Regions from separate parts of the Promicromonospora sukumoe genome, predicted to be linked through region 1. Evidence: riboswitches for the same ligand, from Rfam matches in the RefSeq annotation. Region 1 holds a riboswitch; each other region holds the start of a gene.
The links. A riboswitch is a leader RNA that binds a small molecule or an ion and turns the genes downstream of it on or off. The one in region 1 is predicted to bind thiamine pyrophosphate.

Region 1 (3,746 bases):
CGCGGCCCGGCTCGCGGCGCTCGAACGGCTGCACGGCGACCGCGAGCGCGCGGCGGAGGTCCGGCGGGAGCGGTCCCGGCGTCGGCTGATGGACGGCACGCTGTCCGCGATCACGGTCTTCGCCGGGGTGTACGCCCTGATCGGTACCGTCCAGGTGGCGCTGGACGCGTCGCTCATCGGCCCGATCCAGGCCGTCACGGCCACGGCGCTGGTCACCGTGGGCGCGCTGGTGACGGGGTGGGCGGTCTTCAACTGGACGAGCCGGCGGTGAGTGTTGCCGCGGCGGCGCTCGCCGTGTCAGACATACAGGTCCCTCGGGTGACCTGTGCGTCTGACACGCCATAGCCTGGTCGGGTCAGCCGCGACGCCGCTCCACGACGGGGGATCACGATGACCGGAAGCTCTGTGTCCGTGCCTGGTGGGGCGCCCGGGGGCGCGCCTGGTGAGGCGCCCGGGGCGGTGCCCGGCGGGGCGAACGTCACGCCGCGCGGCACCGCGCGGGACGACGCCGCCCGGCGGCATCTCTGGGGGCACTTCACGCGGCAGTCCGCCTGGGACGCGGGGGTGCCGACGCTGGTCCGCGGCGAGGGCCACCACGTGTGGGACGCCGCCGGACGCCGGTACATCGACGGGCTCTCCGGGCTGTTCGTGGTCCAGGCGGGGCACGGCCGCAGGGTGCTCGCGGAGGCCGCGGCGCGGCAGGCGGGCGAGCTCGCCTACTTCCCGCTATGGTCGTTCGCGCACCCGCCCGCGATCGACCTGGCCGAACGCCTGGCCGACCTCGCGCCGGGCGACTTGAACCGCGTGTTCTTCACGACCGGCGGCTCCGAGGCCGTGGAGACGGCGTTCAAGCTGGCCAAGCAGTACTGGAAGCTGCAGGGCCGGCCGGGCAAGTACAAGGTGATCTCCCGGAACATCGCGTACCACGGCACCACGCACGGAGCGCTGTCCGTGACGGGCGTGCCGGGCTTCAAGGCGCCGTTCGAGCCGCTGGTCCCGGGCGCGTTCAAGGTGCCGAACACCGACATCTACCGGGCGTCCGAGGACCTGCGCGACGACCCGAAGGCGTTCGGCCGGTGGGCGGCCGACCAGATCGAGGTGCTCATCGAGACGGAGGGGCCGGACTCGGTCGCGGCCGTGTTCCTCGAGCCCGTGCAGAACGCCGGCGGCTGCTTCCCACCTCCGCCCGGCTACTTCGAGCGGGTGCGCGAGATCTGCGACCGGCACGACGTGCTGCTGGTCTCCGACGAGGTGATCTGCGCGTTCGGCCGGATCGGGTCGATCTTCGCGTGCGACGACTTCGGCTACGTGCCCGACATGATCACGTGCGCCAAGGGCATGGCGTCGGGCTACTCCCCGATCGGCGCCTGCCTGGTCTCCGACCGGGTGTACGAGCCGTTCGCCCACGGGTCGACGACGTTCGCGCACGGGTACACGTTCGGCGGGCACCCGGTGTCCGCGGCGGTCGCCATGGCGAACCTCGACCTCTTCGAGGAGGAGGACCTGACCGGGCGGGTCAAGGAGAACGCGCCCGCGTTCCGGTCCACCCTGGAGCGGCTGCACGACCTGCCGATCGTGGGCGACGTGCGCGGCGCCGGGTACTTCTACGCGATCGAGCTCGTCCGGGACAAGGTCACCCGGGAGACGTTCTCGGGCGACGACGCCGAGCGGCTGCTGCGCGGGTTCCTCACCCCGGCGCTCTTCGAGGCCGGCCTGTACTGCCGCGCCGACGACCGAGGCGACCCGGTGGTGCAGCTCGCCCCGCCGCTGACGGTCGGGCAGCCGGAGTTCGACGAGATCGAACAGATCCTCCGGGGTGTGCTGAGCGAGGCGTGGACGCGGCTCTGAGCGTGCGGTGGTCGAGCGGTCGGCGATGGTGCGCTTCTACCCAGTCATTGCGCCCGGAACTGGCCTGTTTCCGGGCGTAATCGCTGGGTAGAAGCGCACCATCGTTGCTGTTTCGTGGTGGAGGGCCGCCGGAGCCCAACTAGCACCCCACCCCCCGGAGACGGTTTCGGACGAACGCCGTCCGCGACTAGGGTGGGCCCACTTGGCGCGGGGCGCCGGGCATCCGCCCGGCTGAGATGCACCCGTGGAACCTGATCTAGGTAGTGCTAGCGAAGGGAACGCCTCATGGGCTCCGTCCTGCCCGACGCCGTCGCGTCGGTCGTCACCGCGGTGCACGACACCGCCCCACTGGTGCACTGCGTGACCAACGTCGTGGTCACCAACTTCACCGCGAACGTCCTGCTCGCCGCGGGCGCCGCGCCCGCCATGGTCGCCGACCCCGAGGAGGCGCCCGTCATGGCCGGCGCCGCCGGCGGCCTGCTGATCAACCTCGGCACCGTCGAGGGCGGCCAGGCCGACGGCATGCGGGCCGCCGTCAACGGCGCCACCGCCGCCGGCGTGCCCTGGGTGCTCGACCCCGTCGCCATCGGCGCCCTGCCGCTGCGCACCCGGCTCGCCGCCGAGCTGTTCGCCCGCGGCCCCGCCGTCGTCCGCGGCAACGCGTCCGAGATCCAGGCGCTCGCGGGCGGCTCCGGCGGCCGCGGCGTCGACTCCCTGGACACGCCCGACGGCGTGCGGGACGTCGCGCTCGGCCTGGCCCGGTCCTCCGGCGCCGTGATCGCCGTCAGCGGCGCGTCCGACCTGCTCACCGACGGCGACCGCGTGGTGCGCATCCAGGCGGGCACGCCCCTGATGACGCGCGTCACCGGCGTCGGCTGCTCGCTCGGCGCCCTGGTCGCGGCGTGCGCCGCCGTCACCGAGGACCGTCTGCTCGCCGCGACGGCAGCGACCGCCTGGCTCTGCGTGGCCGCCGACCGGACCACGTCGACGACGCCCGGCAGCTTCGCCGTCGAGCTGGTCGACCGGATGTTCGACGTCGATCCCGAGGCCGTCGGGTTCGGCGCCGGGCTGGTGAACGAGCCGGCTGCCTCCAACGGGTCCGCGTCGGCAGGGGCCGCGTCGACCGCCGAGGCCGGGGCCGAGCCCGCGCGGGCCAAGGCGTGAGCGCCCGGCTCCTCGACCCGACCGTCTACCTCGTCACCGACACCACGCAGTGCGGCGGCCCCGCCGGGGTCGTCACCACCGTGGGCGCGGCGGTCGGCGGCGGAGTGACCGCCGTCCAGCTCCGCGACCCGGGCGCGACGACCCGCGAGCTCGTCGACCTCGGCCGCGCCCTGGTCGCCCTGCTCCGGCCGCGCGGCGTGCCGCTGGTGGTCGACGACCGGGTGGACGTCGCGCTCGCGATCGACGCCGACGGCGCCCACGTGGGCCAGAGCGACCTCGACCCCGTCTCGGCGCGGCGGCTGCTCGGCCCGGACCGGCACCTGGGGCTGAGCGTCAGCACGCCGGAGGAGGCGCAGGACGCGGCCGGCCTGCCCCCGGGCACCGTCGACCTGCTCGGAGTCGGGCCGGTGCGGCCCACCGCGACGAAGTCCGACGCCCGCCCAGCGATCGGCTTCGCGCGGCTCGGCGACGTCACGGCCGCCACGGGCCTGCCCTGCGTGGCGATCGGCGGACTGCGGGCCGACGACGTCGGCGCGCTGCACGAGGCGGGGGCGGCCGGGAGCGCCGTCGTCTCCGCCGTCTGCGGACGGCCCGACCCGGCGGCCGCGGCGCGGGAGCTGGCGCGGGCGTGGGCGGAGGCGCGGGCTGGGCGTGGTTCCGAGGCCCGGTCGCGGGCGGCGACGGGGGCGGCGTCGTGAGCGGGTTCGGACGGGACGGGAGCGCCTCGTGAACGG
Region 2 (3,746 bases), 310 kb from region 1:
GGCGACCCCGCGGACCTGCAGATCATGTACGGGCTCGACGGGCGTCGTCGTCTGCCGGAGTACACGCTCGACTGGCTGCCCGGCTTCGAGGGCTCCGCACCCGTGCGGATCGGGAACGACGCCGCGAGCCAGCTCCAGATCGACGTGTGGGGCGAGACGCTGGACGTCCTGCACCAGGCGCGCGAGGCGGGGCTGGAGCAGGACGACGACGTCTGGCGGCTGCAGCGCGCCCTGCTGGAGCACCTCGAGGAGCACTGGGACGACCTCGACAACGGGCTCTGGGAGGTGCGCGGCCCGCGCCGCGCGTTCGTGCACTCGCGCGTCATGGCGTGGGCGGGCTTCGACCGGGTCGTGCGGGCGGTCGAGAAGTACGGCCTGGTGGACGAGCCCGTCGAGCACTGGCGCGAGGTGCGCGACCGGATCCACGCCGACGTGTGCGCCAACGGGTTCGACCCGGTGCGCAACACGTTCACGCAGTTCTACGGGTCCCAGGGCCTGGACGCGGCGCTGCTGCTCATCGGGCAGGTGGGTTTCCTGCCGTGGGACGACCCCCGCGTCGTCGGCACCGTCGAGGCCGTGCAGCGGGAGCTCGGCCAGGAGGGGCTCGTGCGGCGGTACCACAACGACGCCGACGACAAGGTGGACGGCCTGCCCGGGGCCGAGGCGACCTTCCTGGTGTGCAACTTCTGGCTGGTCGACGCGCTGCACGGCACCGGCCGCGTGCAGGAGGCCGTCGCCCTGTTCGAACGGCTGCTCACGCTGTGCAACGACGTCGGACTGCTCAGCGAGGAGTACGACGTGCGCACCGGACAGCACCTCGGCAACACGCCGCAGGCGTTCAGCCACCTCGGGCTGGTGAACAGCGCGCTGCGGCTGGGCCAGGCCGCCGTCGTCGGCTCCGAGGAACCGGAGCCCGAGCCTCAGCCGCGCGTGTCGCGCCAGGCGATCCACTCCTCGGCGGTCGACAGGTCGTAGTCCGGCCCGGTGACCCCGACGGTGAACAGGGTCGCCCCGGCCTCGACGAGCGCCTCGCCGGTCTCGGCGGGCGTGCCCTTGGCCTCGGCCGACCGCTCGACCAGCGTGGCGGTGTCCCGCCCGACGGCGGCGCCGTGCTCGTCGAGGATCGCCGACTTGCTCGTCAGGGTCTGCGCGTCGCCGAACGCGTGCCAGATGTCGGCGTGCTCGGCCACGATCCGCAGCGTCTTGCGCACGCCGCCGCCCCCGATCAGGATCGGGATCTCCCGCGTGGGCGCGGGATTGCCGGCCGCGAGCCGGGACTTGATACGCGGCAGGGCGTCGGCCAGGCTCGCGATGCGGGAGCCCGGCGTTCCGAACTCGTAGCCGAACTGGTCGTAGTCCTTCTCGAACCAGCCCGCCCCCAGGCCCAGGATCAGCCGCCCGCCCGAGATGTGGTCGACCGTGCGGGCCATGTCCGCGAGCAGGTCCGGGTTGCGGTAGCCGATGCCGCTCACGAGCGCGCCGATCTCCACACGCTCGGTCTGCTCGGCCCACGCGCCGAGCATGGTCCAGCACTCGAAGTGCTTGCCGTCGGGGTTGCCCCGCAGCGGGAAGAAATGGTCCCAATTAAAGAGAACATCGACGCCGGCGTCCTCGGCGCGGAGCACCGCGTCGCGGAGCTGGGAGTACTCGGCGTGCTGGGGCTGGAGCTGGACACCGATGCGGATCGGACGGTCTGTCATGGCCGCAGCCTACGACCGGCCCGTTCCGGTAGCCTCTGCCGCACGTGACACGGGGTGCCCCGACCGGGGCTGAGACCACACCCGTCGAACCTGATCCAGATCATGCTGGCGAAGGGATGTCCATCGTGACTTCTTCTGTTGTCCCCGTCTCCGCCTCGACTTCCGTCGAGGCTTTGGCCGACGCCGCTCCACCGGCCGGCCCGGCCGCCGTCCGCACCTTCACCGAGGAGGCCTGGGACCGCATCGCAGGCTGGCGCGACGCCGTCGACCACATGCCGTTCGTCCGGGCGCTCGCGGACGGCTCGCTGCCCGCCGAGTCCTTCGCGTTCTACCTCGCCCAGGACGCCGCGTACCTGCGCGAGTACTCGCGTGTCCTGGCGCGCGCCGCCCAGCTCGCACCCGACCCGGCCGCGCAGGGCTTCCTCGCCCGGTCGTCCGTCTCGGCGCTGGAGGTCGAGACAGCGCTCCACCGGGACTGGCTGGGCACGCACGCAGGGCTGGCCGCGGGCGAGATCGCGGCCGTCGAGCCCTCGCCCGTGACCGCGGCCTACACCGGCCACCTGCACGCCGCGGCGTCGGGCAGCTACGCGGAGACGGTCGCCGCGCTGCTGCCCTGCTACTGGCTGTACGCGCACGTCGGGAGCGTGCTCGTGGACCAGGCCCGCCACCGCCCCGGCGGCCTGGCCGGCCACCCGTACGCGGCCTGGATCGGCACCTACGGCGACGAGGGCTTCCAGGAGTCCACCCGCCAGGCCCGCCGCCTGGCCGACGACGCCGCACGCTGGGTCTCCCCGGAGGAACGGGCCCGCATGCTGCGGGCGTTCGAGGTCTCCTCCGTGCACGAGTACCTCTTCTTCGAGCAGGGCAGCACCTGCCCCACCTGGCCGACGCCGCCCGTTCGGGCCGAGACTAGGGGGTGACGCCGCCGACGGCGCCGACCCGAGGACAGGAGCACCGATGCCGAACTACAGCACCTCCGCCGAGATCGACGCGACCCCCGAGGAGGTCTGGGCGGTCCTGTCCGACGTCGAGCACATGCCCGACTGGACGCCGTCCATGCGGTCGGTCGAGATCATCGACGGGCCCAACCCGCCCGACGTCGGCACCCAGGTGCGGATCGAGCAGCCGGAGCTGCCGCTCGCGGTCTGGCTGATGGACGAGTGGGACCCGCCGCGGCACTTCGCGTGGATCACCGAGGCGCCCGGTGTGACCACGCAGGCGGAGCACCTGGTCGAGCCGCTGCCGGACGGCCGGTCCAAGGTGACGCTCGCGATCACCCAGACCGGCTCGCTGGCGTGGCTGGTCGGCGGCCTGGTGGGGAAGCGGACCCGGGAGTACGTCGACGCGGAGCTGGCCGGGCTGGAGGCCCGGGTGACGCAGAAGGGCTGAGGCCTGGGGCCTGGCCGGGCTTGGGCGCGCGGCCGCCGTCGGCCCGGGTCTCAGACGCGGGTCTCAGGCGCGCGTCGCGACCGCGAACACCCGGCGGAACGCCAGCGGCGTGCCGTGGGCGTGCTCGGGGTACGCCTCGCGCAGCGCCGCCCCGAACTCCTCCTCGAACTGGGCGCGCAGGGCCGGGTCCTTCGCCTCCAGCGCCTGGAGCGTGGGCTGGGCGCCGGTCGCGGAGATCCAGCGCAGCACCGGGTCCGGCCCGTGCAGCACGTGCGTGTACGTGGTCTCCCAGGCGTCGACGGCCCAGCCCGGCCGGGCCAGGAGCTCCGGGTACTCGGCGGGGTCGGCGGTGGCCCGCCGCTCCACCGGCCCGACGGCGTCGGCGTACGGCGCACGGGCGGCGACCTCCCGCAGGAGCCGGTGGCTGGGCGCGTCGTGGTTGCCCGGCACCTGGAAGGCGAAGGTCTGCGCGGCGCGGTCCGCGAGCGTCGTGAGCAGGTCGCGGTGCCCGGGGACCCACTGGAGCGCTGCGTTGCTGATCACGAGGTCGGCGGTGTGCGTGTCGGTGGCGAGGTCGGCCAGCACGTACTCCGTGGCGGGGTCGGCGGCGCGGGCCTGCGCGATCATCGCGGGGGAGGCGTCCACGCCGGTGACCTG
Region 3 (3,746 bases), on a different contig from region 1:
CGATCCCGGCGAGCGACTCCTCCAGCCCGAGGAACCCGAGCGTGCCGCCCGGCGCGAAGAGGGCCCGGAACGCGACGCCCACCACCACGGCGGGCAGGACGAACGGCACGGTCACGAGCCCGCGCGCCAGGCTGCGCCCGGGGAACGACCGCCGGTACAGCAGGTACGCGAGCGGCAGGCCGAGCAGCACCGAGAACGCGGTGCCGAGCACGGCCTGCGTGAGCGTGAGGCCTACGAGGCGCCACGTGCGCGGACGCGACAGCACCTCGGCGAAGCCGGTGAGGTCGAGCGCGCCGTCGGGCACGAAGCCGCGGACCACGAGCGCGGCCACCGGCCACGCGAAGAAGACGGCGAGGAAGCCGAGCGGGACCGCGACCGCCACCCCCCACAGGAGGGGCGCCGGCCGCAGCCCGTGCCTCAGAAGGCTCAAGCTCTGCCTTTGGTGGGCTGAGCCTGCGGCTCCGCTCCGGGCGGGTGCCTCGTTCCTCGGCCCCCACCCTGCGCTACGCCTCCGGCTCAGCCCACGACCGTCTCGGTCCACCGTTCGATCCACTCGTCGCGGTGCTCGCTCACGTCCGCGGGGTCCACCTGGAACGGGGCCTCCGCCTGCGGCGCGAACTGCTGCCAGTCGGCGGGCAGCTCCACGGCCGGGTCGGCCGGGTACATGTACATCGACTCGGGCAGCGCGGCCTGCACGTCGTTCGTGAGCAGGAAGTCGACCAGCGCCTTGGCGCCCTCGGGGTTGTCGGACCCGGCGAGCACGCCCGCGTACTCGACCTGCCGGAAGCAGGTCTCCAGCAGCGCGCTCGTGGTCGACGCCGACCCGTCCTCCGTCACCGTGAACGCCGGCGACGTCGCGTACGACAGCGCGAGCGGACGCTCGCCGCCCTCGCCCGCACCCGAGAAGTCCACGTAGTAGGCGTCCTCCCAGGAGTCCGCGACCTTGACGCCGTTGTCCACGAGCGAAGTCCAGTAGTCCTCGAACCCGTCCTCGCCGAACGCCCCGATCGTCGCCAGCAGGAACGCGAGCCCCGGGGACGACGTCGCCGGGTTGGACACCACGAGCAGGTCCTTGTACTGCGGGTCGGCGAGGTCCTCCAGGGTCGTCGGCACCTCCAGGCCGGACTCCTCGAACCACGCCTCGTCGGCGTTGACGCAGACGTCGCCCTGGTCGACGGGCGTGAGCGCGCCGCCGAGCTGCTCAGCGCCCTCGGGCAGGTCGGCGGGGGTGTACTCCTCGACCACGCCGGCCTCCAGCGCCCGGGACGCGAAGGTGTTGTCGATGCCGAAGACGGCGTCGCCGAGCGGGGCGTCCTTGGTCAGCACGAGCTGGTTCACCAGGGTCCCGGCGTCGCCGGCGGCGCTGACCTCGACCGTGGTGCCGGACTCCTGCTCGAACTGGTCGATCAGCTTCTCGTCGAGCGCCCAGGAGTCGTGGGTCACCAGGGTGACGGTGTCGCCCGCGGCGGACGAGTCGTCGCCCGAGCCGGACCCGCCGGAGCACCCGGCGAGCAGCAGGGCCACGGACAGCGCGGCCGCAGCAGTAGGGATGGTGCCCCCGTGGGCACCGGAAAGACGCAACATCGTGCCTCCGACTTCCTCCGCCGGTGTCAACCGGATCAGGTTCAAGGGTCTGCGGTGATCCGCACTCTCAGCGCCGTCGGGGCGCTCCCCTGTCGTTTCCATGCAGCCTAGTCGGCCGTCGAGGACTACGGTGTGGAGATGGCCCAGATTGAGACGGAACAGACACTCGGCGAGAAGGTCGGCACCCTCGCTCTGACGATCGCGGCCGGCTGGGTCGCCCAGAAGGCTGTCAGCATGATCTGGAAGGGCGTGACCGGAAACGACGCGCCCAACAAGCCGGACGACCCGGAGCTGGACCTGCTGCAGGCGACCGTGTTCGCGGCCGTCGCGGCCGGAACCGCGGTGTTCGCCAAGCGGATCGCCGCAAAGGGTGCGCACCGTGCGGCCCTGCGGATCGCCGCGCGCCGCACCGCTGTCTGAGACGAGAACCTACCGGGCGGCCGTGCCGCCCGGTGCTCGTGCTGCCCTGTGCTCGTGCTGCCCGGTGACCGGACGTGACACCCTGGTGCCGTGAGCTTCACGCACCTCGATGACCGCGGCCAGGCCCGGATGGTCGACGTCACCGCCAAGCAGCCGACCATCCGCTCCGCGACGGCCTCCGGCCTGGTCCGGTGCGGCCCCGACGTCGTCCGGGCGCTGCGCGACGGCGCCGTCCCCAAGGGGGACGTGCTCGCCGTGGCGCGCATCGCGGGCATCGCAGGCGCCAAGAAGACGCCGGACCTCCTGCCGCTGGCGCACGTGATCGGCGTGCACGGCGCGGCGGTGGACCTCGAGGTGACCGACGACGGCGTCGCCGTCACCGCGACCGTCCGCACCGCCGACCGCACGGGCGTCGAGATGGAGGCGCTGACGGCCGTCGCGGTCGCCGGCCTCGCCGTCATCGACATGGTCAAGGGGCTCGACAAGTCCGTCTCGCTCGCGGACGTGCGCCTGGAGCGCAAGACCGGCGGCAAGTCGGGCGACTGGGTGCGTGCCGAGTGATCACGGTCCGCTACTTCGCGGGCGCCCGGGAGGCGGCAGGCCGCGCCACCGAACAGCTCGACGGCCCGACGTCGGTCGGCGCCCTCCGCGGTGCCCTCACCGCGGCCCACCCGGCCCTGGAAGCGGTGCTGCCGAAGTGCGCCCTGCTCGTCGCGGGCGCCCGCACGACGGCGGACGAGACGCCCGTCCCGGACGGCGTCACGGTCGACGTGCTCCCGCCCTTCGCGGGCGGCTGACCCGCAGGGCTGACCCGCGCGGCTGACGCGTCCGGCCGGGCCAGGCCGGCGCCGGGCTAAGCCGGCGCCGGGGCGGGGTGGTCGCCGCCGTCGAGCTGCGACCGGACGTGCGGCCAGAGGCCGAGCACGACGTCGAGTCCGTCCTTCACGCCCCCGGACGAGCCGGGCAGGTTCACCACGAGCGCGCGTGTCCCGTCGGCGCCGCGGGCCACGCCCACCAGCCCGCGCGAGAGCGCGGCGGTCGGGATCCCCGCGGCGGTGCCGCGCTGGCGAACGGCGTCGGCGACGCCCGGGACCTCGTAGTCCAGCACCTCGCGCGTGCCCTCGGGCGTCAGGTCCCGGGGCGTGATGCCCGTGCCGCCCGTGGTGAGCACCAGACGAGCGCCGGCGTCGAGCGCGGTCCGCAGCACGTCACGGACCGGCTCGACGCCGTCGGGTACCAGATGGGTGACCAGGTCGGTGAACCCCGCCTGCCGGAGGATCCGCGCCGCCGTGGGACCGGACCGGTCCTCGGCCTCGCCACGGGCACAGCGGTCGGAGACGGTGATCACCGCTACCTGGTCGGACGTCATGCCGACACGCTATCGGCCTCCGGCTTCTCGCTCACGGCGTCCTCCTCGGCCTTGGCCTTGCGGTGCGCCCGCACGGACCAGAAGACGGCGCCAGCCCACGCGAGCCAGATGAACACGTAGATCGGCGTCTTCACGGCGTCGGAGGCCGCGATCCAGTCGCTGTTGAGCAGCGTGCGCGAGTTGGTGAGCACGATGACGCCACCCACGAGCGAGCCCAGGATGCGCGGAGGCACCAGGCGAACCAGCCAGGCCGCGATCGGCGCCGCGATCAGACCACCGATGAGCAGGGCGAGCACCCAGGTGTAGTCGATGCCCTCGCCGGACAGGCCGACGAAGAAGCCGATGCTGGCGGCGACGGCCACCAGGAACTCGC

Region 2: it holds a riboswitch for thiamine pyrophosphate, as region 1 does, so the genes downstream of both, FHX71_RS05265 (TenA family protein) here and thiM (hydroxyethylthiazole kinase) in region 1, are expected to answer to the same signal.
Region 3: it holds a riboswitch for thiamine pyrophosphate, as region 1 does, so the genes downstream of both, FHX71_RS22810 (thiamine ABC transporter substrate-binding protein) here and thiM (hydroxyethylthiazole kinase) in region 1, are expected to answer to the same signal.

The regions. Positions count from the first base shown of each region.
Region 1 is NZ_JACGWV010000001.1:893,358-897,103, reverse strand. It holds gene FHX71_RS04005 (hypothetical protein) at 1-271, shown strand, start outside; gene FHX71_RS04000 (aspartate aminotransferase family protein) at 391-1,848, shown strand; TPP riboswitch at 2,047-2,144, shown strand; gene thiM (hydroxyethylthiazole kinase) at 2,134-3,012, shown strand; gene thiE (thiamine phosphate synthase) at 3,009-3,710, shown strand.
Region 2 is NZ_JACGWV010000001.1:1,200,780-1,204,525, forward strand. It holds gene FHX71_RS05255 (glycoside hydrolase family 15 protein) at 1-975, shown strand, start outside; gene FHX71_RS05260 (LLM class F420-dependent oxidoreductase) at 921-1,700, opposite strand; TPP riboswitch at 1,741-1,834, shown strand; gene FHX71_RS05265 (TenA family protein) at 1,826-2,620, shown strand; gene FHX71_RS05270 (SRPBCC family protein) at 2,658-3,089, shown strand; gene FHX71_RS05275 (methyltransferase domain-containing protein) at 3,153-3,746, opposite strand, start outside.
Region 3 is NZ_JACGWV010000002.1:1,269,791-1,273,536, forward strand. It holds gene FHX71_RS22805 (ABC transporter permease) at 1-421, opposite strand, end outside; gene FHX71_RS22810 (thiamine ABC transporter substrate-binding protein) at 517-1,584, opposite strand; TPP riboswitch at 1,580-1,685, opposite strand; gene FHX71_RS22815 (DUF4235 domain-containing protein) at 1,723-2,004, shown strand; gene moaC (cyclic pyranopterin monophosphate synthase MoaC) at 2,095-2,565, shown strand; gene FHX71_RS22825 (MoaD/ThiS family protein) at 2,562-2,801, shown strand; gene FHX71_RS22830 (MogA/MoaB family molybdenum cofactor biosynthesis protein) at 2,858-3,373, opposite strand; gene FHX71_RS22835 (sulfite exporter TauE/SafE family protein) at 3,370-3,746, opposite strand, start outside.